DNA from 3 places in the Ruegeria sp. BF12 genome. Region 1 is predicted to be linked to each of the others. Evidence: riboswitches for the same ligand, from Rfam matches in the RefSeq annotation. Region 1 holds a riboswitch; each other region holds the start of a gene.
The links. Region 1 has a riboswitch for cobalamin ahead of ACR0J0_RS13380 (aromatic ring-hydroxylating oxygenase subunit alpha). Riboswitches for the same ligand answer to the same signal wherever they lie in the genome.
Positions count from the first base shown of each region.

Region 2: another riboswitch for cobalamin. It lies ahead of ACR0J0_RS17790 (CbtB domain-containing protein); the one in region 1 lies ahead of ACR0J0_RS13380 (aromatic ring-hydroxylating oxygenase subunit alpha).
Region 3: another riboswitch for cobalamin. It lies ahead of ACR0J0_RS16335 (hypothetical protein); the one in region 1 lies ahead of ACR0J0_RS13380 (aromatic ring-hydroxylating oxygenase subunit alpha).

Region 1 is NZ_JBQFTP010000007.1:217,054-224,965, reverse strand. It holds gene ACR0J0_RS13405 (zinc ABC transporter substrate-binding protein) at 1-435, opposite strand, end outside; gene ACR0J0_RS13400 (transcriptional repressor) at 492-1,004, shown strand; gene ACR0J0_RS13395 (ATP-binding cassette domain-containing protein) at 1,007-1,747, shown strand; gene ACR0J0_RS13390 (metal ABC transporter permease) at 1,747-2,544, shown strand; gene ACR0J0_RS13385 (FAD-binding oxidoreductase) at 2,600-3,682, opposite strand; gene ACR0J0_RS13380 (aromatic ring-hydroxylating oxygenase subunit alpha) at 3,688-4,911, opposite strand; cobalamin riboswitch at 5,024-5,227, opposite strand; gene ACR0J0_RS13375 (LysR substrate-binding domain-containing protein) at 5,299-6,210, opposite strand; gene ACR0J0_RS13370 (trimethylamine methyltransferase family protein) at 6,520-7,912, shown strand, end outside.
Region 2 is NZ_JBQFTP010000012.1:89,032-96,943, forward strand. It holds gene ACR0J0_RS17775 (transglutaminase-like cysteine peptidase) at 1-378, opposite strand, end outside; gene ACR0J0_RS17780 (hypothetical protein) at 582-1,085, opposite strand; gene ACR0J0_RS17785 (CbtA family protein) at 1,152-1,850, opposite strand; gene ACR0J0_RS17790 (CbtB domain-containing protein) at 1,855-2,025, opposite strand; cobalamin riboswitch at 2,060-2,275, opposite strand; gene ACR0J0_RS17795 (DUF1636 family protein) at 2,457-2,792, opposite strand; gene ACR0J0_RS17800 (transglutaminase-like cysteine peptidase) at 3,926-4,549, opposite strand; gene ACR0J0_RS17805 (MerR family transcriptional regulator) at 4,898-5,317, opposite strand; gene ACR0J0_RS17810 (hypothetical protein) at 5,463-5,786, shown strand; gene ACR0J0_RS17815 (GDCCVxC domain-containing (seleno)protein) at 5,791-6,009, shown strand; gene ACR0J0_RS17820 (DUF411 domain-containing protein) at 6,221-6,697, opposite strand; gene petA (ubiquinol-cytochrome c reductase iron-sulfur subunit) at 7,045-7,593, opposite strand; gene ACR0J0_RS17830 (c-type cytochrome) at 7,653-7,912, opposite strand, start outside.
Region 3 is NZ_JBQFTP010000010.1:145,398-153,309, reverse strand. It holds RNA gene ffs (signal recognition particle sRNA small type) at 1-89, shown strand, start outside; gene rsgA (ribosome small subunit-dependent GTPase A) at 248-1,276, shown strand; gene ACR0J0_RS16340 (alpha/beta hydrolase family protein) at 1,288-2,145, opposite strand; cobalamin riboswitch at 2,289-2,508, shown strand; gene ACR0J0_RS16335 (hypothetical protein) at 2,593-3,000, shown strand; gene ACR0J0_RS16330 (protein-tyrosine phosphatase family protein) at 3,017-3,505, opposite strand; gene ACR0J0_RS16325 (DNA polymerase III subunit gamma/tau) at 3,660-5,411, shown strand; gene ACR0J0_RS16320 (YbaB/EbfC family nucleoid-associated protein) at 5,646-5,990, shown strand; gene recR (recombination mediator RecR) at 6,055-6,648, shown strand; gene ACR0J0_RS16310 (lactoylglutathione lyase family protein) at 6,719-7,216, opposite strand; gene ACR0J0_RS16305 (hypothetical protein) at 7,414-7,902, shown strand; gene ACR0J0_RS16300 (ribonuclease T2 family protein) at 7,899-7,912, opposite strand, start outside.

The DNA.
Region 1 (7,912 bases):
GTGGTCGTCGTGATCCTTGTCTTCGGCATGCTTCTCGCGGCCATGACTGTCCTCATCGCCATGGTCATGCGCCTCAAACAGGGCGCTTGTGCGGAAATCGAGAAGCACAGTGCCGTCCGCTTCCAGTAGGGACGTGACTGTGGCACCGTCGGCCAGAGTTTCAATCGCGCCTTCCATCCATGGCGTCAGATCCTCGCCGATCCAGAACACCAGATTTGCTTCCTGCAGGGCCGACGCTTCGGAAGGGCGCAGGTTGTATTCATGAGGCGACCCGCCGGGCTGTACGATCAGATCCGGTGTTCCTACACCTTCCATGACGCGTGCTACCAATGAGTGTACTGGTGCAATGTCTACCGCGACATTCGGGACATCGGCCATTGCTGTGCCGCCCATTAACGCAGCAGTGATCGAAATAGGAAGAAGCTTTCTGGACATCAGACCCTCTGTGTGATTTTATAACGTTGCGAGCGGCATATATGATATGGAATAACATGACAAGTGAGACAATACCCGCATCTGCCGAAGACACGGCGCTGCTTGGGTTCCAAGAACATGACCACGAGAACTGCGTCGATAATTCTCTGGCGATTGCCGAGTCGCGGTGCAAAGACGAAGGTCTGCGCCTGACGCCGGTTCGGCGTAAGGTGCTTGAAATGCTGTTGCAGGAACATCGGGCGCTTGGCGCTTATGCAATCCTTGACCGGTTGCGCGAGGCGGGTTTCGGGTCGCAGCCACCTGTAGCTTATCGGGCACTCGACTTTCTTGTCGACAATGGCTTCGTACACAAGATTGAGCGTTTGAATGCATTTGTCGCTTGCGCGCATCCCGGTGCCGCACATTCGCCTGCCTTTATGATCTGTAGAAAATGCGACGCCGTAGCCGAAGCGCAGTCCGCACCTGCCAAGGGTGCGTTGGGTGCCGCCGCGCGCGCCGTGGGTTTCGAGATTGAGCGGACAGTTGTAGAAGCCGAAGGTGTCTGCCCAGACTGCACCAAAAAGGCGTAGAAATGAACCTTATTACCGTAGAAGACCTTAGCATAAGTTATGGGGCCAATACAGTTCTGCGTAACGTTGACATGGCTGTTGAGCCGGGCGAGATCGTCACGATTGTCGGCCCCAATGGCTCGGGCAAGACAAGCCTTCTGCGGGCGATCATCGGTGCGGCGGCACCGTCTGCCGGGCAAGTCAAACTCAAGCCTGGTCTGAGAATTGGATACGTCCCGCAAAAGCTGCACATTGATCCGACCCTGCCCATCACGGTTGAACGCTTCATGCGCCTGACAAATCGCGTTTCGCGCAAGGACTGTGCAGTTGCGCTGAAAACCGCAGGCGTTCCCGACCTTATGAAACGTCAGATGTCGCAGCTCTCCGGCGGTCAGTTCCAGCGGGTGTTGCTGGCGCGGGCGTTGATCAACCGGCCTGAAATCCTGCTTTTGGATGAGGCGACCCAGGGCCTCGACCAACCCGGTTCGGCCGCGTTTTATCGCCAGATCGAAGGCGTGCGCCGCGAAACCGGCTGTGCGATCATCATGATCAGCCATGAGCTTCACGTGGTTATGAGCGCTTCGGACCGGGTGATTTGTCTGAACGGCCACGTCTGTTGTGAGGGCTCACCGGCCGTCGTGGCCTCGGCCCCAGAGTACCGCGCGCTGTTCGGGACTGGAACAGGCGGCGCGCTCGCCCTTTATCGCCATGATCACGATCACGACCACACTTGCGATACGAACTCTCAGGAAGCCGCAGAATAATGCTTGATGATTTTATGACCCGTGCCACGCTCGCGGGTGTTGGCGTGGCCTTTGCCGCAGCGCCGCTTGGATGTTTTGTCGTGTGGCGGCGGATGGCTTACTTTGGAGATGCAACAGCGCACGCTGCGATATTGGGTGTTGCGCTTTCTCTGACTTTTCAGATCTCGGTCTTCACCGGTGCGCTGGCCGTTGCTCTTCTGATGGCTCTAACTGTCACTTTGTTGGCGGGCCGTGGGTATGCGATGGACACGTTGCTGGGAGTAATGGCGCATTCAGCTTTGGCCTTTGGTCTTGTGGCGGTGTCGTTTCTGTCCGGCGTTCGTATTGATTTGATGGCCTACTTGTTTGGCGACATTTTGGCCGTCTCCCGCTCAGATCTGATCGTAATCTGGGGAGGTGCCGCGTTGGTGGTCGCCCTGATCACTTGGCGTTGGTCCCAGCTTTTGACTGCGACGCTGAACGAGGAGTTGGCCTATGCCAGCGGCTTTGATCCCAAGCGCGAGCAGTTGGTCTTGACCTTGTCGCTCGCGGTCACTGTGGCTGTTGCTATCAAAGTTGTCGGCGTGTTGCTGATCGCGGCGATGTTGATCATCCCGGCAGCGGCTGCGCGCAGCCTGGCGCGGTCACCGGAAACGATGGCGCTGATCGCCGCTGCAATCGGCGCGACCTCTGCTGTGGCCGGGCTGCGGGCGGCTTATGTCTTTGACACGCCGGCTGGCCCGTCCATCGTTTGCGTGGCGGCTATCTTGTTTGCGTGTTTCAGCCTGCTTGGCTGGCAGCGCCAGAACAGGGTCTGAAACCCGGTCGAAGAGGGTAAAACGGAAGGCGTAAGGGGTGCGCCTTCCGCGTTTTTCAAACTTCGACTTCGACTTTGCCGATTGGGTTGGAGCAACAGGCAAGGATAAAGCCGGCCTCGATGTCATCCTCTGAAATCCCGCCATTGTGGACCATGTGAACCTCGCCCGCAGTTTTTCTGACCTTGCAAGTACCGCAGACGCCGAAGGTGCAACCTGACGGAATGTTGAGGCCAACAGAACGTGCCGCTGCCAGCACGGTGTCGGTTTCGGCTACCTTGGCGGTGACACCCGAGCTTGCAAAGTGAATTTCTGCGCTAGCCTCTTCATCGGGGATGACGTCATCCAGATCGGGCAGATCAGCCTCAGTCTCAATGGGCGCACCGAAGCTTTCCTGATGGTAGTGCTCCAAGTCAAAACCAAGGCCCGTCAGCGCATCCCGCACGGCTTGCATGAAGGGTTCCGGACCGCAACAATAGACCTCGCGATCCAGATAGTCCGGGGCCATAAGTCCGAGCATCAGCTGATTGAATTGGCCCTGATAGCCTGTCCAGGGCCGGTAGGGATCGGCCTCTTCCACTACGAACTTCAAATCCAGGCCGTGCGTTCGGCTGGCCATCTGCTCAAGTCGCTGGCGAAAAATGATCTCGGATGGACGTTTGGCGCAGTTGATGAAAACGATGTCCAGATTGCGGCCTTCGTCCCACATGCAGGTTGTCATGGACATCATTGGGGTGATGCCAGAGCCTGCTGAAATGAAGAGGTATTTTCGCGCGCTACTCTCGCCGTTGGTGAACAAGCCTGCAGGACCCAGCGCCTTTACCCTCATGCCAGGTTGAAGGTTATCCAACATCCAGCGTGTGCCGATACTGTCAGGCTGCGCTTTCGCGGTGATCGTGATGGATCTGGGACGAGAGGGTGAGGAGGATATCGTATAGGTACGATGAACGACACCGCCAGGTTGACCCGGGGCAGGGATTTCCAACGTTAGAAACTGCCCGGGCTGGTAAGCGAACATCGCACCGGAGGGTGCTCGAAACGTAAAGCTGGCGGTATTTGGCATCTCTGGCACGACCGAGACGCATTCCAGTGTTTCACTGTCTTGCCAGATCAATGGTGTTGAGGGGCTAAGGTCTTTCATTGCCGTTACTCCGCAGCCATGGCGTCCGGTGCCAGTCGGGCAGCCAGAGTGTTGCAATACCAATCGACGAATTGCAGAACTCCGGATTCCTGCGAAGGCGAATAGGGGCCGGGCACATAGGCCGGGCTGTTGATGCCTTGCTGATTATCCTCGACCACCTGACGGTCTTCGTCATTGGTGGCGGTCCAGACTTCGGTCAGGCGTTTCAGGTCATAATCGACCCCTTCGACGGCGTCCTTGTGGATCAGCCATTTCGTGGTGACCTCAGTTTCCGTGGGACTGATCGGAGTGACCCGGAAAACGATAGAGTGGTCGGCCAAAAAGTGGTTCCATGTGGTCGGATAGTGGAACTTCAAGAGCGAACCAGCATCTGGGAACGGCGAACGACCCAACCAGCGGCGCACGGCCGATTTTCCATCCATCGTATAGCTTTGCGCGCCTTCTTTCAGCGGCATCCGCGCCAAGCGGTATTGCCCGTCACCATGCAGGTAGAACTGAGAGGGCATGCCTGCAGCTTCGCAGCGGTCAAAATGCGCTTGCATATGGGTTGGGGTTTCGCCGCCTTCTATTCCGGTCACGGCCGGATCATCAGGGAACGTTCGACATAGCGCCGGGTGGTTGCCACCACAGTGGTAACATTCGCGGTTGTTTTCCCAAACGAGCTTCCAATTACCTTTTTCAATGATGGAACTCTCAAAGGCAACTTTCGCATTGGCCAAGTCATGCGGTTCCAGATAGGGACGCGCAAGTTCTGCAAATGTATCGAAATCTGGCGCTTCATCGGCCAGACAGATGTAAACGAGGCCGGCCAGTTCGCGGCAGTGAACCGTCTTCAATCCGTGTTGCTTTGGGTCAAAGTCCGGCCCCATGTCGCGGGCCCATAGCAAGGATCCGTCAAGTTCATATGTCCACTGGTGGTAAGGGCAAACCAGCTTGGGCGCATGTCCCTTTGCGGCCTTGCAGATGACCGATCCGCGATGGCGGCAGGTGTTGTGAAAAGCCCGTATCTGGTTGTCCGCGCCACGCACTATGATGACGCGGTAAGCTCCGACATTATGGGTGACATAGCTGCCAGGCTTTTCCAGTTCGCAGGCGGGAATGGCAAACAGCCAATCACGGTAGTGAATGGATTCGAGGTCAGCCTGGAAAACCTCGGGATCGGTGTAAAACGCCTGTTCCAGCGCATAACCAGGGTTTCGACGTGCCAACAGGGTTTGAATAATGCTCACTTCTGGCTCTCCTGCCGCGCCCCGCGGCATTGCTTGGGCAGATGGCAAGGGAGAGCCGTCCGGAGCCGTGCGAGGATCACGTCCGAAACATGCGCCCCCACCGCCACCCGCGGTTTGACTTATCTGCGAGGCTGGTTTCCGGACTTGGAAGGGGCCTTCGCCCGGTATCGGCACCTTCCCGGGATCCTCGTCCCAGTGGTTGATTGCCGTACCTGACCTTCTTTACCGTTGCGGGGGCAGTGCCGGAATCTCACCGGCTTCCCAATTCTCCGCTGCCTGAGAATCAAACAGCGGCACCTCACAGGCACAGGATATTTCCGACCCGTTTTTGCGCTGAAATACTTGCGACAATTCCGCTTCCAAAACAGACATTTCGAAACTTGGTTTTCAGGCTTTCGACATGTCGCGATCGGACCACTTTTCGTCAGCGGCAGCTTTCGACAACCAATTCCGAAACAGTTGGACGGATGGTGTTGGAAGCTTGTCCTTGACCGTGAAATAATAAGCCCATGGGCTGGTCAGATCGATTTCGAAGGGTTCGATCAACACTCCGCGTTCCACATAAGAACGGGTAAGAGATTTTGGCAAAACGACACAGCCCAGGGACCGCACCGCCAATTCCATTGCCAGATTGGAGGCGTTTGTTCGCTGGCCCTCGTTCAGGTTCAGGTCGGTCAGGTCGAAGTATTTGCCTACAAGTTCCCAATAGGCTGGCCGACCAAGAATATGGATCAGGCGGGCATGCCGTAGCTGTTCCGGATCGCGCAGCGGCTTTCCATTCACTGTAAAACCCGGCGCGCAAACGACCGTCAGTTTTTCCTCCCACAGCCGTTTCATACCTGCGGTCGCTTCGTCGACATGATGGATCGTGATCGAGACATCGGAAACGCTGTTTTCGACGTCGGTCCAGACTGTCCCGTGCACAGTCAGATCAATATCGGGGTGAGCCGCGTTGAATTCGCGGATCACGTCTGGCAGCCAACTTTCCGCAAGGCTGAACGGGCAAGAAACGACCACTTTTCGCGTGTGCGGGCGTTGGCTGACGGATCGGGTTGCGACGTCGATTTCTTGCAGAGCGTGTCGCACAGACGGCAAATAGGCTTCTCCGACGTCCGTAAGCGAAAGAGATCGGGGGTGGCGTACAAACAACGGGCGCTGGATGAACTCCTCGAGCGAACGCACATGGTTGCTGACCGCGGATTGTGTGCAGTTCAGCTCTTCGGCGGCACTGGTGAAACTCAGGTGTCGCGCAGAAGCCTCGAATGACCGTAGGAACGTAAGGTGGGGCAGGTTCATCATTATCGGGTTTCTCCCAGCGGCTAATGACCTGCATAGGAAAGGCTGCGGTGAGGCATCTTGTCCAATCGCGACACCTCGCAGGTTTCAAATGCGACAGGTTGCGGCGGCTAAGCTGCAAAAATTCCCGACCCAATGCCCCGGGAATTTTTTCGCCCAGGCGTGAGAAATCCTCATGCTCTCTTTTCGACATGAATGCGTCGCTAAGTGGCAAAACAGGGCTTCTGCGGTTGGTACGTTTTGAAAGTGCAGAACCGCACAGCTGGGCGCATTTCAGCTACATCCAGAATCGGAAACGGGGGCAGACAAAACATGGCACGAGAAAGACGCGGAGGCGGACGTCGCGGTAAATCTGGCCGCAGCGCAGCGGGTGTCGATCAGTTGCCGTGGCAACAGATCCGCAATGAGTACCCGCCGTTCGAGTTGCTGAATCCTGACCAGATGGACCAGTTGCACGCGACTTCAATGCGGATCCTGTCCGAGGCGGGTATCCGCGTCATGGGCGACAACGTTATGGATATTTTCGAGCGCGCCGGAGCTATCGTTGACCGGGACACAAAGACAATCCGCATGGATGAGAGCATTGTTACGGAAGCTCTCAAAACAGTTCCTCGCGAATTCACTCTGACCTCGCGCAATCGCGCCAAGCAGATCACGCTGGGCGGCAATCATGTGAATTTTGGGCTGGTGGCGGGGCCTCCGAACGTTCACGACTGTATCAACGGGCGACGACAGGGTAACTACGAAGATTACTGTAATTTCATTCGGCTAGCCCATCATTTCAATGCGATACACCTGATCGGAAACCAGGTGATGGCACCCATCGAGATGCCTGTTAACAACCGCCACTTGGATACCTATAACGCCAATCTGACGTTTAGCGACCTGAGCTTTCACTGCACCGCCATCGGGCGGGGGCGGGCGATGGATGGGATCAACATGATGGCGATCTCGCGCGGGCAAAAACCCGAAGAGATGCGCGGCGATCCCGGTGTGATCACCATCATCTCGGTCAACTCGCCACGTCTCTTCGACGATGCAATGGGGGATGGATTGATTGCGATGGCGGAATATGGTCAGCCGGTAACGGTGACGCCGTTCACCCTTATGGGGGCGATGACTCCGGTTACCTTGCCAGCAGCGCTGGCGCAGCAGAATGCCGAGGCTCTGTTTGGTGTTGTGCTGACCCAACTGGTCAGCCCCGGTTCGCCGGTCATGTATGGTTCGTTCACGTCCAACGTAGACATGAAATCCGGTGCCCCGGCCTTTGGCACGCCGGAGAACGCCAAGGCCAACATCGTGGGCGGTCAACTGGCGCGGCGATATGGCATTCCATATCGGACTTCGAACGCCAATGCGTCGAATGTGGTCGACCTGCAGGCCGCATATGAGACGATGATGGCAACCTGGGGCGCAGTCCTGGGCGGCGCGAACATCGTTTACCACGCGGCGGGCTGGCTCGAAGGCGGCCTGACGGCCTCCTACGAAAAATTCATAATGGACGTCGAAATCATCCAGAACATGATGGAGTTTCTCAAGCCGATGAAGTTCGATGCCGACGAACTGGGTTTTGATACGATCAGTTCAGTGCCTACCGGTGGCCACTTCTTTGGCACCGAACACACGATGGCCCGGTATGAGACCGCGTTTTACAAGCCTATGCTGTCAGATTGGCAGAACTACGAGAGCTGGGAGGCCGCCGGGG
Region 2 (7,912 bases), on a different contig from region 1:
CTTTTGCAAAGCGAAGTCTTCGCAATCTCCTGATCCATGTGTCGGCAGGGTCCAGTACTCCTTTGTACCATATTGGCTTTGATCCGAAACGGCGCGAATCCTCCGATTGACGCGCATGTTGATCGTTTTAACGATCTGCTTTTCCTGCGCCTCGGACAGTCCAGAACTACGAGTTTTCGCGCACGCCCAAGAGTAATCATTGCATAGTGATTTGGCCCCCGACGGCGCTTCAATCTTTCTATCAAGATCGATGAAGGGAAGCTCAGAGGCTTGCAATGTAGCGGTAGAGACAAAGTAACTGCATATGAAACCGGCTATCGATAGATAAACCGGTATCTTTTCCGAAAACCGTTCCTGAGCTAAAGTGGGTTTTGTCATATCTGCCTTCCCCATGCTCAGTTTTCCAGTGCATCCGCAACTGCCGGACCAAGAGTACTCTATCGCAAGCCTTCATGTTCTGCGGTGCTTTGCAACAGCTTGTCTGTTCTTGGATACAGAGCGGCAAAAACCCGCACGCACGCTGTACTTGCCGCTTTGACCTGCTGAACCCACGTAGTTGTCTTCTCAGCCAGGAATGTCACTCAGGAGTCATCGCCGTCAGGCTGGACGGTCACTTTGGCCTCTACGGGCACACCCTCAACCATCAGAGGGCTGTGGCTGTTGCCATTGAGAGAAACTTTTACCTCAACATTGCCATCGGGGAGCGACGGAAGGTGTAACCAATTGGCATAAAGGCGGCCCAGCTTTTCGCCGTTGATATAAACATGCGCGTGACCTTCGCCTGGAACGTCAGCCGAGGAAGCATTTTCCGGAGCAAAGCGAAAGTTCTGCGGTGTCACACGCAGATTCCAGCCCGCCATAGGATCCTTAATCATCTGGATCGCCACACTGGGGGCGTCGCTGTCGGCAGGTAGATTAGTGGCCGCGGAGTGGTCGTGCGCTGCCATCTCCATGTTGCCGCCATGTTGGGCCGGGTCAGTATGATCATGGCTCTCAAAGGTGCTACCGCTGCTGGCGGCAATCACAAAGCCAGCACCGCCGCCAAAGACAAGTCCGATGGCAAAGAGAGCGAGAGAACGGGACATCTTGTCATCCTCAATAAAGAAAGCCCCCGCCGGTGTAACCAGCGGGGTAGCAATGGAGGAGCGCGATCAGACTGCAGCGCCTGCGCGCTTGCCTTCTGTCTGCCAGAAGTAGCCGGTGAAACTGCCCAAGAGTGCCCAGGCGGCCATGCCGATGCCGAAGGCCCGGGCAGCAAAAAGCGCCCCGATCTCGGTCGGAACCGGCCCAGAGAAACTGTCGGGCTCAGGGGCCCCGATAATATGCGGTACCATTAGCAGCACGGCCGCAATCAGGTAGCTTACCAGGTTACCTCCAAAGGCAATCAGCCACATGGCCACGCCGGCTGCGGCAACGGTGACCGTCCACCAGATCTGACGCTCTCCGACATCTGCTGCCGCCACTCCGGGAACTTCTGGAGCCAGCGACAAGCCAGGAGCAAAGTGGAAGGCGACAAAGCCCGCAAGACCCCAAAGCAGGCCGGTGCGGCCGTTGATTTCATGCCCCTGACGTTCGGCTACCGACATCAAAGCCGCCAGGACTAGCGCATAACCAGTGTACGTAAGCGTGGTGAAGATAATGCTGAGACCATCGCGCATCGGCTCGGCGAACATGCCGGGCAGGTCGGGATGCGCAGTTACCGGATCAGCGCCAAAATGTACCAGGTCGCCGCCTTCATAGAGCTCGGCGTGAAGTAGCACGGGCTGCACGAAATACAACTGCAGAAGGGCGGCAATCAGCCCCGCTGCAGCACCAGCGAACAAGCCGCTGGTCAGAATACGACTGAACATTGTCTTAGTGGCAGGGGAAGCCAGTTGCGTGGCGCACATCATGAGCCGCGTCATGCAGGCCAGAAGCCTGAACATGGCCAGTCACGGTAATGATCCCCAGACCCAGAACCACGGCGAATACTGCAGGCAGAAAGGATGCGCCAGCGGCGGATGCCTTGATCGTTTTTGTCGTCATTTTAATCCTCCTCACCGTCACACCCGACGGCATAAGTTGTGTCCATTCTACGGCCGGTCTCCTGACTCGCAGGTCACAGCAGACTTCCCCCTTCCCGGCGCCATTACGCCAGTGGTATTGGAAGGCCGCTCGCCGCTCACAGTCGCGGGGGCGGTCAAGGCTTCAGTGCAGTAGTTTAATGCACCGTCCTCATTCCCGTTTCAGTCCCAGTGCGTAAGCACCTTTGGACACCGTAGAAGCCTTTATTCTTCCATAGTGCTGCGTTCCGTCAAGTACGAAAGCGACATCATAGCATTCTGCAGCGGTTAATCTTAAGTAATGGCAGGATTGGTTTAGATTTTAGCCGCTAAGTGCAGAAGGCTAAGTCGAAAAACACAAACTGTAAGCTGAAAACTCCACACCGGAGTTTTGGCCGGCAAGTTGCATGTGGGCTATCTTTTTTGTGCCGGTATACGTGCAATCGCCTTGAAACGTAGCTTACCTAGCTTCCTGGCGTCAGCGAAGTCGCCGTCAGTACTGTCCTCATACATCCGCATGAAAATCATTATGTCCGGAAGATCGACTGCAGTAATCTCTCCGAACAGATAGGCGGTCTTGCCGCTTTGTCGCACCGCCAACGTCTGTGGTCGGCGACAACCGGACATGCAATCTACTTGCTGCAACTCGGCTTGCACCCCCGATGCCTCCAGCGTTGCGGCTAGCTGATTATAAAGGGTGGAATCCGCGTCGCGGCAGGTTCTGCAAAGCGTGAGGGTAGGCAGGCACATGCGTCAGGCTGATCCTTGATCGAGAACTTCCATCTGAGATTTCATATTTGCTGGTCGGTTGTTAGCTCGGTTTCAATACCTGTTTTGACTCTAAATCTGGAAAAGAGTCTATACTCGAGCAACAAGCACACATTAGCCCTAGCCCTCTAAAACTATGCAAATACACCGAGTGCGAGACGGGGATTTGGCAGAGCGAAGAAGCAACCATCAGACGAAGAGATTTCCAAGTTTCTATGTGAGATTGAGCTGAAGCAGGTGGTAGGCGATGAAGTGGAACAGCTCACGCGAAACATCTTTGTTCTTCAATAATCTGAAACAGCATTGCCTCCGGGATCGGCTCGCCATTACACGCCTATTTTCAGGTCCGCGCGCACCGCGCCTCCCAAGGTGAATTCTGGGACGCGACAGGTTCTTGTAGCGCGTAACTAGGTTCGTTCTATCGTCATTTACAGTCCAGATCCGGGACATATAGCGGGGTTCGTGCTTGATCGTTACCACGACCGATCATGGGACTGAATGCGTCGCGCCAACTGACGACATTCAAAAGAAAGTTCGCTGATGCGAAACGCCTAGGCATCAAAAACTTTTCTGTCTGCGTCACCAGAACTGAGGATCGCCCAAGCTGCCATCGGTGCTCGCCGCAACCCGCTGTGACGGGTGTTGTGATAACGGCATATCTCCGGGTGCAGCCAGTCTTCGAACTCCTCCAATGTCATCGACGCAGTGCCGGAGCCGTCGCATTTCCCCTTATCCTTGGGGGATGATTGCGTTCTTCCCTAAAGTAGATGAACGGCCTCCATGGTCGTCCTAATCAGGCGTTCGATATCGTCGCCGTAATGCGCTCGACCCAGTGGCCTTTACTTGACGGAGATACCCCAATCTGAGCAGGTCAAATGGAAGGTTTCGCTGCGGAAACGCGCCCATTGTCTACGTGTATGGCTTGCGGAATCCCAGCGGTGGGCCAATACAACACCTCGGAGATATCTGGCGCGCGGATCGAATTCGTTCACACGCAATGGTGCAAACACAAGCAGATGGACGAGTCGGACGGAGCAACGAAACTCAAATATGCGCCCAGAACAATGCAGGTCGTGACATCAATTGCGAGAGGCAACCAATGTTTACCCAACGGTTTAGCCGCTAGAAACCTGCACCCAACGGTCAGGGTGTAGTGGGTCCTGTATTCTTAGGAAAAGATACCTCGTTTCCTTCCACGTTTTGATCCTGTTGGTAACATTGTCCAGAACCAAATCGCCTTCACTCGAGCGATAGACTAGAACAGCATGGCCATTGCGATTGGTGTCCAAGACAGTCGCAATTAGTAGCTTCGTAGGATCCAAACCATTCTGCACAAGTTCAAACTTCTTTTGCAAAGCGAAGTCTTCGCAATCTCCTGACCCTTGCGTCGGCAGTGTCCAGTATTCCTTTGTCCCATATTGGCTTTGATCCGAAACGGCACGGATTCTCCGATTGACGCGCGTGTTGATCGTTTTAACGATCTGATTTTCTTGTGCCACGGACAGACCAGAACTACGAGCGCTCGCGCACGCCCACGAGTAGTCTTTGCATAGTGATTTGGCACCCGACGGCGCTCGCATTTCTCTATCTAGTTTGATCAAGGGAAGCTCAGAGGCTTGCGATGTAGCGGCAGACACAAAAAAGCTGCATATAAAACAGATCATTGGGAGATAACCCAGCAGGTTTTTCGATAACATTCCCTGAACTAAAGTGGGATTTGTCATATCTGCCTTCTCCATGCTCGTTCCTCTGAGGTATCCAAACTTCCCGGGCCAATGTATTTCATTCCAAGCCTTCATGTGCTTTGAGGCATTGCAACAACTTCTTAGCCTCTAGGGGTAAAGCGGCAAAAATTTGCAGATTCTTTGGTATTTCTTCCTTAGTTGACAGCATCAGAGCATCCACGCCATCACCAGTCCGGCATAGCTAACAGAGCGACTTAGAGGGTAAGCTGATCGCAATTCTCTCATTCAACAAATATACAACAGAGATCGGCCGTCATCGTTTAAGGTTACGAAATACTGGGACAATGAAGCCGCTCCTCCACAAACTGGGATAGGCAGTTTCGGTTTTTCCGGGCGCTGCAATTAATGGCCGCTAATGACATCTTTGACGACAGGCTCGTTGAGCAACGCCGTTAGCAGGGGGCATGCTGCTTCTCCTTCAGCACAGGTCTGCACAAGTTCTACCAATGCTTGCTCCAGCCGTTGGAGAGCGGCGATTTTTGACCTAACGTTGTCGAGGTGTCTTGTTGCGACGCCTTCGGCGTCACGACAGGCTTGCTCCGGCGCTTTGGACAATTCGCGAAGTGCACATGCATCCTGAATAGTAAAGCCAAGATCGCGGCAGCGTTTGATGAATCTGAGCTCGGATATTTCCCGTTCCGTGTAAGCGCGGCGCCCCGAGGCGGTTCGACCGGCTTTCTCGACTATGCCTTCCCGTTCGTAGTAGCGGATCGTCTCGATCGACAGGCCGGTCAATCTCGCCACTTCGCCAATCGCAATCATGTGATGACCTTTCCCTTGAACCTGTAGCCACTACAGGATGCATATTGTCGGTCATGATGTCGAATTTCGCAAACCGCACGAAGCAAAAATCGAGGAAGCCGAACCGGCTTCCGCCCAAGATCGTCAAAGTCGGAGAAAGCTGACTATGAGCAAATTTGTAGGGGCGAGTTTTCTTAGATCGTTTACCGCATTTGGCGTTGCGACCTGCTGCATCTTGCCGATGGCCTTGATTTTACTTGGCTTGGGAGGGAGCTGGCTGGCCGTATTTGGCAAGATCGCCGCCGCGAGTTATTGCGTGCTCGGCGGTTCGACGGCCCTGCTGCTTCTCTCTGGCATCGTCGCGTACCGCCATGGTTCACTCGACCGCCTCAAATGGTGGCTGACAGGCAGTTTTGCGTTGACGACTATCGCTTGGGTTATCGTACTCAACGAAATCCGAATAAATGATTTCCTGATAACCTTAATGTGACGCCATGAGTGAAGAACGCCCGAACCTTGTCAGCACGATCATCTGCCCGGAATGTGGACATTCAAGACCTGAAACGATGCCAACAGATGCGTGCCAGTGGTTCTACGAATGCACATCTTGCGGAAAAGTCCTGAAGCCACTTCCCGGCGATTGCTGCGTCTACTGTTCCTACGGATCGGCCCCATGCCCGCCAATTCAGGCGGGCGACAAATGCTGCGGTTGATACGGCGACCGTGATGTCGGTTTTGTCCGCAAAGCCGGTCATCAGGCTTTGCGGACGCAGGTATTTTTTCACCGTAGGCTGGAACTTGCCCGATAGGACAAGGCAGGCGCGAAGTCGCGGATCAACTGGTTTGCCGTGAAGAATGTCACGTAAACCGGGCAGAAGAAGCGAGGGCCGTGTTTTTCAGGATCTCGCCAGCGCTACCGGCACTTCATGCCGCCGGGTAGCTGGCGAACACCTCTGTGGTTCCATCCTTGCGGATCAGGAAGACGTCAAAAGCTTCGCGTTCGCTTTCCGGTCCCATGCCAGGTGAGCCGAAAGGCATTCCCGGAACCGACAGTCCGACACCATCCGGGCGTTCGCCCAGCAGGCGCCGAATGTCAGCGGGTGGGACGTGTCCTTCGATCATGTAGCCTTCCACGCGGCCCGTGTGGCATGACATCATGCCCTCCGGAATCCCATTGGCGGTTTTGTAAGCGTTCAAGGCCTCCCAAGCACTGTTTTCCACGCCTACTTCAAAACCTTCCGCCCGCATGATTTTGATCCACGATCCGCAGCACCCACAATTCGGATCCTTCAGGACATGGATTGAGGGGCTTGTTTTCGCGAAGACGGGAAGCGCCGCGCTCCCCACAAGGGCCGCGGCTCCTTGCATCAAGCGGCGGCGGCTCAGGTTATTCATTGTCATGTTCCCTCCTGGGAAAGCTTGTCTTAAGCCGATGTAAAAAACGCACCGGTAGGATTTAATGCGGACCGCAGATACGGGACCGCCATATTCGTCACCCTCGGATACTCATCAGATATGGCTTTCTGGGCGACGCAGGGATTTCTCACAATGATCTGGCGCAAACTCAACTCGGAAACGGAAGCCTTGATCTCCTCTTTTTCTGCACCTGCCACTCTGGGTCCGGCCTGGCGATAATCCGGTTCTCAAGCAACCCCGCTACCTTCCGTTCAAGGCCCGAATTGCGCCCATTTCTCACTGCTGAGTTCGATAGCGCTTACGATCGAACAGTTCTGATTTTCACCACGCTGTCACCCTATTTTTAGCCGCGTGTCGGTCACGAACTCGTAAGGGGGCAGATCGAGGTTGCGGGGCGCGGGGCCTTTCCGAATTCTGCCTGACGTGTCGTAATGTGAACCGTGACACGGACAGAACCAACCGTCCCAGTCTCCGGTGGGTTCGCTGCCACCCTGCCCGAGCGGTATGCATCCCAGATGGGTGCATACGCCAACAACTACCAGCCATTCAGGTCGCTGTACGCGCTCGGAGTCAGGTTGCGGGTCGATCATTGGTGCATCGTCTTCTGCCTTAGCCAGCGCGATCCGCTCTTTAGTCCTGTGGTCGATAAAGATCGGTTTGCCTTTCCATTTAACAGTGATCCTCGTTCCTGGTCCGACTCCTTCAAGATCTATGTCGACAACGGCTTGGGCGGAGATGTCTGCACTGGGGTTCATGCTGTTAACAAGTGGCCAGACCGCCGCGCCCATGGCCACGATGGCGGCACCGCCGGTGACGAAGTATAAGAAATCTCGCCGAGTTTCAGGCTCTGAAGGTGCCTGTCTTTCAGAAAATTCAGACATACTGTTCCTCCTGTGCGTCAGGACGGGTTCATCGAATGGTAGGACACGAACGACATTGATCAGTCGCTCTGTTTCTCTTCTTCACCCTGATGCTCCATTTCCGATTCATCGGAGTGATCTTCGTCGACGTCATGGTGCATCATTCTGGCGATGCCTTCCGGAATCTGATCTCGTGTCAGTTTTGCCTGTTCCCGTGCGTCATGGACAAAGGCGATGATGTCGGCCAGTTCCTGTCCGTTAAGCTCGATCTGTTCGCCCAGTTCTTTCTTTTGTAGTTCGACCATCGCAGCCGAACCGCGCCACATACGGGCGGCAAAAT
Region 3 (7,912 bases), on a different contig from region 1:
GCGCGGGCGAGCGCCTCGCCAACCTGGTCAGGTCCGGAAGGAAGCAGCCACAACGAGCCCCGCTTGGGTCGATGTCCAACCTCTCACTTACTCAGACCATCAGCCGTAGGAGGGCTTTTATGATTGTAGCAAAAACCCTTCGGGCAGAGCGGTTCTGAACCTTACCCCTACCTCTGCCTGAACACGTCACCGATGGATGCGCGCCTGCCATCCAGCCGGATTGCTGTACCTGAACACAGGCAGAACAATGACCATTACACTATCGGACCTTGGATGGTCCTCTCACTTTGCCGCGCAACATGCGGCCTATTCGTCTTGCACCCCCTTTCGCGTCACTGCTGTTCACCGCGATCGTCTGATCGGCGTGAATGCCGATGGCGAAACCCCACTGCTGACCCCCGGTCGACCAACCGGAGAGTTTGCGGTTGGAGACTGGGTGCTCACCGACCCTGAAAACCGCGTACAACATGTGCTGGAACGCCGAAGCCTCCTGAAACGACGCGCCGCCGGCACCGGTGCCGATGCGCAATTGATCGCCGCCAATGTCGACGTGCTGTTCATCGTCAGTTCCTGCAATGCTGATTTTAATCTGGCCCGGATGGAACGATATCTGGCTTTGGCTCATCAGGCCGGATGTTATCCGGTTGTTGTTTTGACCAAGGCAGATACCTGCGCCGATCCAAGTGACTTCGCCAAACCCGCAGAATCGCTGGCCCCGTTCTTGACTGTTCTGACCGTCAACGCGCTGGATGCCACCGAAATCGATCAGGTCCTGTCCTGGTGCCCCGCTGGACAGACCGCTGCACTCGTCGGATCATCCGGTGTCGGCAAGACGACGCTGGCGAACGCTATGACGGGTTCGACTGAGGCCACCGCCGGCATTCGCGAGGACGACGCGCGGGGCCGCCATACAACCACGTCCCGCGCGCTACATCCGATGCGAAACGGGGGATGGCTTGTGGACACGCCCGGAATGCGCGCTTTGCGCCTGCTGGATGCGCAGGATGGTGTGGATGAGGTGTTCTCGGACATTCTGGAACTTGCCGAGTCTTGCCGGTTTTCTGATTGTCAGCATCACGCCGAACCTGGTTGCGCCGTTCAGGCCGCAATCGCAGATGGCACGCTTGATGGAGAGCGCCTGGAGCGCTGGCGGAAATTGCGCCGCGAGGATCAGAGAAACTCGGAAACCGTGGCGCAATCACGCGCACGCGACAAAGCCTTTGGCAAAATGGTGCGCTCTGTGATGCACGAGAAGAAGTCGCGTAAAAGACTATAACTGCTGCTGTTTCAGGCAATCAATCGAGGCCAGACGGCCGCATTTCGGCGCGCAAACGCGCCGATGTGGCCAACCTCGGTCAAGCCGAACTCCTTCGGCGACAGCTGATGTCTGCGCGCCATAGGTCCGTATAGATCGGCAAGTCGCCAAACCGCGTTTGGAGGTACCACTTGATCATCGTCCATTGTAAATAGATCAACGGGTGTTTCCGACGCGGCCCATCTGGCGTCTGGCAGGCTTTGACCAATGTCCGGCACATAGTTCAGCGGATCGGTGCACCATTTACGCCATTGCCAGTAAACGCTTGCAGGCAAGTCTGAACCAAAACCCAGCGCCTTGCCCGGCAAGTATCCCAATGTCTTGACCAGCAATGGCGGATGACCATACCAGAACATCGTCGCCAGCGCGCGGTACGGCCACGGGTGATCAGATAACGTGACCAACCCGGAACAGACGCAGATCATTCGGTCGATCTGTTCGATATCCGGCTGTAGCGGCCCCAGCATTCCACCAACCGAATGGCCAATGCTCCACTGCTGCGCAGCCGGGAATCTGCGCCGCATTTCGGCCCGGGCCGCAGGCATGTCGATAAGGGCCCAATCGGCCATCGTAGCTTTCGAATCGCGCAGCCGCGCGGTCAGCGAATGACCGAAGTCACGATAGTCATAGGTCAAGCAGGCCATGCCCTGTTCCGCCGCCAGCCACTGCGCAAAATGTTGATAATAGTCGCGCGGCACCCCCGTGGCGCCGTGGATCACAACCGCCACGTCCGGCGTAGCAGCAGGCCTGTATAACCGCGCCGACAAGCTGGCCGAACCAGCTTCAACCTTGAAATCTTCGGTCAATACGGTCGGAGTGTTGTCCAACATAGCGCCCTCGCAAGCATCTGAACTGTTTGGTTCACCTGTTGCAATCGGCGCTTTTCGCAAATCAAAGTCAATAGATTTCCAAAGTGACCACGCGTCCGTTTCGAGCGGCAGCAAGAGCCTGCTTGACTCAAGCCACCGACAACCGCTAGCGATGACGTGATGGTTCTCGTCCTCATATTGGGGCGGGATGAAAAGGGAACACGGTGCGGTCCAGCCCGGCATTGCCGGAACGGACCAAGGCCGCGACTGCCCCCGCAACTGTAAGCGGTGAGCAATGCCGAAACACCACTGGCCGAAAGGCTGGGAAGGTCGGCAAAGCAACGACCCGCAAGTCAGGAGACCTGCCATCGAACGAAAAACCGAAACTCGGGCGGGGTGTCCGGGCAGGTCTTCAGTTTGCTGAGACACCTGTTCCACGTCCCCCGTCCATCGCGCGGAGGGCGCATTATGATCTGGAATACAACGACACACGAATTTTCTGCCACCCTGTGCCAAAGGACAGGCAAAACCTGCCCCGCACTGGCCCGAATGGCCCGCGCTATTGCCGAAGCGATGGCGACCGCAGGCCCGGTAACCTCCAGCGAATTCGAGATGGATGGCTCGAGCGAACTGACCCATTGCGGCGAGGGCTGCACGGCACGGTTTCGGGCCAGCCCAACCCGGATCAGGGTCTATTGTGGGGCAAACACGAATGACTCGGCCGACAAGCTGGATGACTACGCCGATATGATGTTTGGCTCTGATTTCGCCTCACTGCCCACCGGATTCTTGACCACTTTACCCTGCGCCATGCTTCAGGCATCGGCCCTTGCGCCGCGCCCCTCGCATCAGATCGTTCAGCAAGCCACGGCCTGATCTAGGCTCACCGATCTCACTGGACCGGCTTCATGGCCCAGGCCATCTGTTGGTCCGTTTCCACCGCACAAGGTCGGGCAGAGCGCAACCGGCTGAGTGCGTGATTCGGGACTTCGCCGCTTTCGACCATAAGTCTGAGGGCAACCATACCCGACCGCCCGCAGCCGCCCCGGCAGTGCACCAGAACACGTCCGCCATCCGACAAAACCTGTCGGGCAGATGCGCTGGCCTTGGGCCAAAGGGCTGCGATTTCCGGTGGCGGCGCTCCGAAATCTTCAACCGGCAGGTGCAGCCAGACCGCAGACCCGGATTGAATGTCCTGCCCAAAGGCACCTGCCCCGGCTTGCTGCATTTCGACCTTGGTCGTCATGGAAATCACCAGATTGGGGCTCCAATCGTGTATCGCGCTCAGATCGTCTGCATACCCACCGCCACTGCCAGGCAAAGGGGACAGCGCCAAAGTTCCCGAACCAACCCGCAGCGCGTGGATTGCAAAAACCGCCAAGACTTACGTTCCTTCTGCCAACGGCCACCCGACCCTAAAGGGGTTTATCGCGCCTACCGATACAGTCCAAACCGAAATTCCTCGCAGCCTCCTGTGGACGCGGGCGGCGCGGGTCTCTACGCTGCATTCTTGACACGAATCCGACAGAGCAGACATGACCGAAACGCCCAGCCCCGCCTATCAGGTTCTTGCGCGCAAGTACCGCCCCGAAACCTTTGCCGATCTGGTTGGACAGGACGCAATGGTGCGCACGCTGAAAAACGCGTTCGAGGCGGATCGGATTGCGCAAGCCTTCATCATGACCGGTATTCGCGGCACGGGTAAGACCACTACGGCCCGGATAATTGCCAAAGGCATGAATTGCATCGGCCCCGATGGCGACGGCAAACCAACGACCGAACCTTGCGGCCAGTGCGAGCATTGCGTGGCCATCATGGAAGGTCGCCATGTCGACGTCATGGAGATGGACGCCGCCAGCCGGACTGGCGTGAATGATATCCGCGAAATAATCGACAGCGTTCGATATCGCGCGGCGAGCGCACGCTACAAGATCTACATCATCGATGAGGTCCATATGCTCTCGACCAGTGCGTTTAACGCGCTGCTCAAGACGCTTGAGGAACCGCCCGAGCATGTGAAGTTCATTTTCGCGACGACCGAAATCCGAAAAGTCCCTGTGACGGTTCTGTCGCGCTGTCAACGGTTTGACCTGCGCCGGATCGAGCCTGAGGACATGATCGGTCTTTTGATCAAGATCGCTGCCGCCGAAGGCGCCCAGATCGCAGAGGACGCGCTGGCGCTGATCACCCGTGCGGCCGAAGGCTCGGCGCGCGACGCGACCTCGCTGCTGGATCAGGCGATCTCGCATGGGGCTGGAGAAACGAGCGCCGATCAGGTCCGCGCAATGCTTGGGCTTGCCGACCGCGGCCGGGTGCTGGACCTGATGGACATGATCCTGCGCGGCGATGCGGCAGCGGCATTGACAGAGTTGAGCGGTCAATATGCCGAAGGTGCCGATCCACTGGCTGTGCTGCGCGATCTGGCAGAAATCACCCATTGGGTATCCGTCGTCAAAATCACGCCCGATGCAGCCGAAGACCCGACCGTGTCGCCCGACGAACGGGCACGAGGGCAGCAAATGGCCGAGGCTCTGCCGATGCGCGTGTTGACGCGGATGTGGCAGATGCTGCTGAAAGCGCTCGAAGAGGTCTCTGCCGCGCCAAACGCGATGATGGCCGCAGAGATGGCCATCATTCGTTTGACCCACGTGGCTGATCTGCCCAGCCCCGAAGAGTTGATCAAACGGCTGCAGGATGCACCACCGCCCCCACCGAATGGAGGTCCAGGTGGCGGAGTGTCCGAGCCGTCTCATGCACCAGTCCAAGCCACGCCTTCATCCTATGTTTCCGCGCAACGCGGGCCTGCGGGTGCGCCAACGGCAGCTCTGGCGCAAGATATCCAAACGGCTCTGGCGCGCTATCCCACATTCGAACACGTGGTCGAACTGATCCGCACAAACCGGGACGTGAAACTACTGGTCGAAGTCGAAAACGGCGTGCGTCTTGTATCCTATCAACCTGGACGGATTGAATTCACCCCTACGGATAAGGCTCCTACGGACCTTGCGCAGAGAATGGGTTCGGCGCTGCAACGCTGGACTGGCAACCGGTGGGCCGTGTCGATCGTATCGGATGGTGACGCTGCGACAATCGCGGAAGTTAGGGATGCAGGCGAACTGGCACTAAAAGAAGAGGCGAAGCAGCATCCCTTGGTACAAGCCGTTTTGGCTCATTTTCCAAAGGCGCGGATCAAACGGATCGAAACCCCGGAACAACGCGCGGCAAAGGTTGAAACCGAAGCCCTGCCCGAGGTCGAAGACGAATGGGATCCGTTCGAAGAAGACTGAATCGCACCCGTTCCGCAACCCGAAATCCTCCAGCGACCGCCACGGGCGCTCAGCTTGCGCCGATCACCCTAGGCAGCCTTGGGCCCGGCAGCGCGGGCAGAGTGCGCGCTGCCGGGCCCAACGGGAGGAAAGGTCTTGCCAAAGACCTTGACGATCGGCGGGAGAACCTCTCCCCTTGTACCATGCCGACAGCCCTCGTATTTAGGCGACAAACCGATTTGCAGGAGAAAAGCAATGCTCAAAGGACTCGGCGGTCTGGGCGATATGGCCAAGATGATGAAATCCGCGCAAGATTTGCAGACCAAGATGACCGACATGCAGGAAGAACTGAACAACATCATGGTTGTCGGCGAATCCGGTGCAGGTCTGGTCAAAGCCACCGCCACGGCAAAAGGCGAGCTGAAAGGTCTGGATATCGACCCGTCGATCTTTAACGGCGACGACAAAGAAGTGGTCGAAGATCTGATTCTGGCCGCCATCAAGGACGCGCAGACCAAAGCGACCGAACGCTCGCAGGAAGAAATGGCAAAGCTGACCGAAAGCATGGGTTTGCCGAAAGACATCAAGCTGCCGTTCTGATAGAAACTCCTGACGACCCAAAGGCCGGGCGCTCAAGCCCGGCCCTTTTGCAGGAGCACGCGCAGTGAGTTCGAACAGCGACATCGACAATCTGATCGACCTGATGGCCAAGTTGCCGGGCCTCGGCCCCCGCTCGGCCCGCCGCGCCGTACTGCACCTGATCCGCAAACGCGCCCTGCTGCTGACACCCCTGTCGGACGCAATGCAGCAGGTTGCCGTCACCGCCCGCGAATGCCTGAACTGCGGCAACGTCGGCACCACCGATATCTGCGACATCTGCGACAGCGAGGCCCGCGCGACCGGAGAGCTGTGCGTGGTCGAGGACGTCGCCGACCTCTGGGCGATGGAGCGGGCCGGTGTTTTCAAAGGCCGCTATCACGTTCTGGGTGGGACTTTGTCGGCGCTGGACGGAGTCGGACCGGACGAACTGCGCATCCCTCGCCTGAAAGATCGTGTGACAGCCGAGGGGATCACCGAGATCATCCTCGCCCTGAACGCCACCGTCGATGGCCAAACCACCGCCCACTACATCGCCGACCAACTGGAGGGGCAGGTCCGCCTTACCTCACTGGCCCAGGGTGTGCCGATCGGCGGAGAGCTGGATTATCTGGATGACGGGACGATTACGGCAGCGTTGAGGGCAAGAAAAGAGCTCTGAGCATTGCAATACGACAACAACGGGAACGCTTCCGCCTCTTCCGGTTGCACACCAGTCTCTCTTCTATTTGTTAGGTGTAAGCGCCCGACGAATAGGTCAATTCATAAGAATGACTGTAAATCTCGAAGACGATGCCAAAAGGGTCTTCAACGTAGACCATACGATAGGGTTTCTCTCCGGGATAATAGTATCGGATCGGCATCCGTTGTTTGCCGCCCGCTGCCACGATTTTTTCTACCAGACCTTCGACATCCGGGTCCTGGACGCAAAAATGGAACGTACCATTCTGCCGAAAGTCGATATTGTTTTCCGGTACATAATTCCCGTGAAACTCGAAAAGTTCGAACCCGATGCGATCAGCCGTCGCGAGATGCGCAATACGTAGTTTTTTCCATTCCGGACCAAACACATCAGTGCACATGACACCGATATCCGTATCATCCTCTACCACGTCCGTTGGCGGCATGATTACGTAAAAGCCGAGGATTTCGGAATAGAACTTTACAGCCTCGTCAACGTTTGGGACGGACAATCCGATGTGAGAGAATGTTCTTGGATGTTGCGGCATGGCTCGCTCCTTAATTTATGGAGCGAAAACTATTGTGCCACAGCCGAGTTTCAAGCGCCTGCCCGGCGAGGCATAGCCGGGTTCCGCCATGCATATAGGTCCCCTTTCGCGACCGCATCAGCCGAGAATGGTCTTTGCCTCCTGCACGCGGCGTGTACTATGGCTGTGACCTTATCCATTTGAATTTGGGAACAGTTATGAAACGCCTTTTCGCAATCACGTTTGCCGCCTTTACAGCCACTGCCGCTTTTTCGCAGGAGCTCATCGACAAGGGCTTTGTCGAAGGCTGGAACATCATGATGGACCCTGCGCTTGGCAACGGGTGCCTGATCCAGACTGTGTATCAGGACCTCTCGGTTGTGCGGTTGGGCTATGATGCGCTGGACGATCGCGGGTATTTCGCCGTCTACAACAAGGCCTGGGGCGATATTAAACAGGGTGAGAGTTACCCGATCCGGTTCGATCTGGACGGCAAGAGTTATGATGCAACAGCGATTGGCTTCAATCGGCGCGATGTGCCGGGGGCAACGGTGTTCTTTACCGACCGCAGCTTCGTTAACGCGATTGCGCAGAACAAGACCATGACGGTCTACAACCCCGCCGGTGAGACGGTGATGGCAATCGATCTGAAAGGCACGGCCAAAGCGCTGGAGTATGCACGCGAGTGCCAGAACAAGAAACTCTAACGAATCGGAT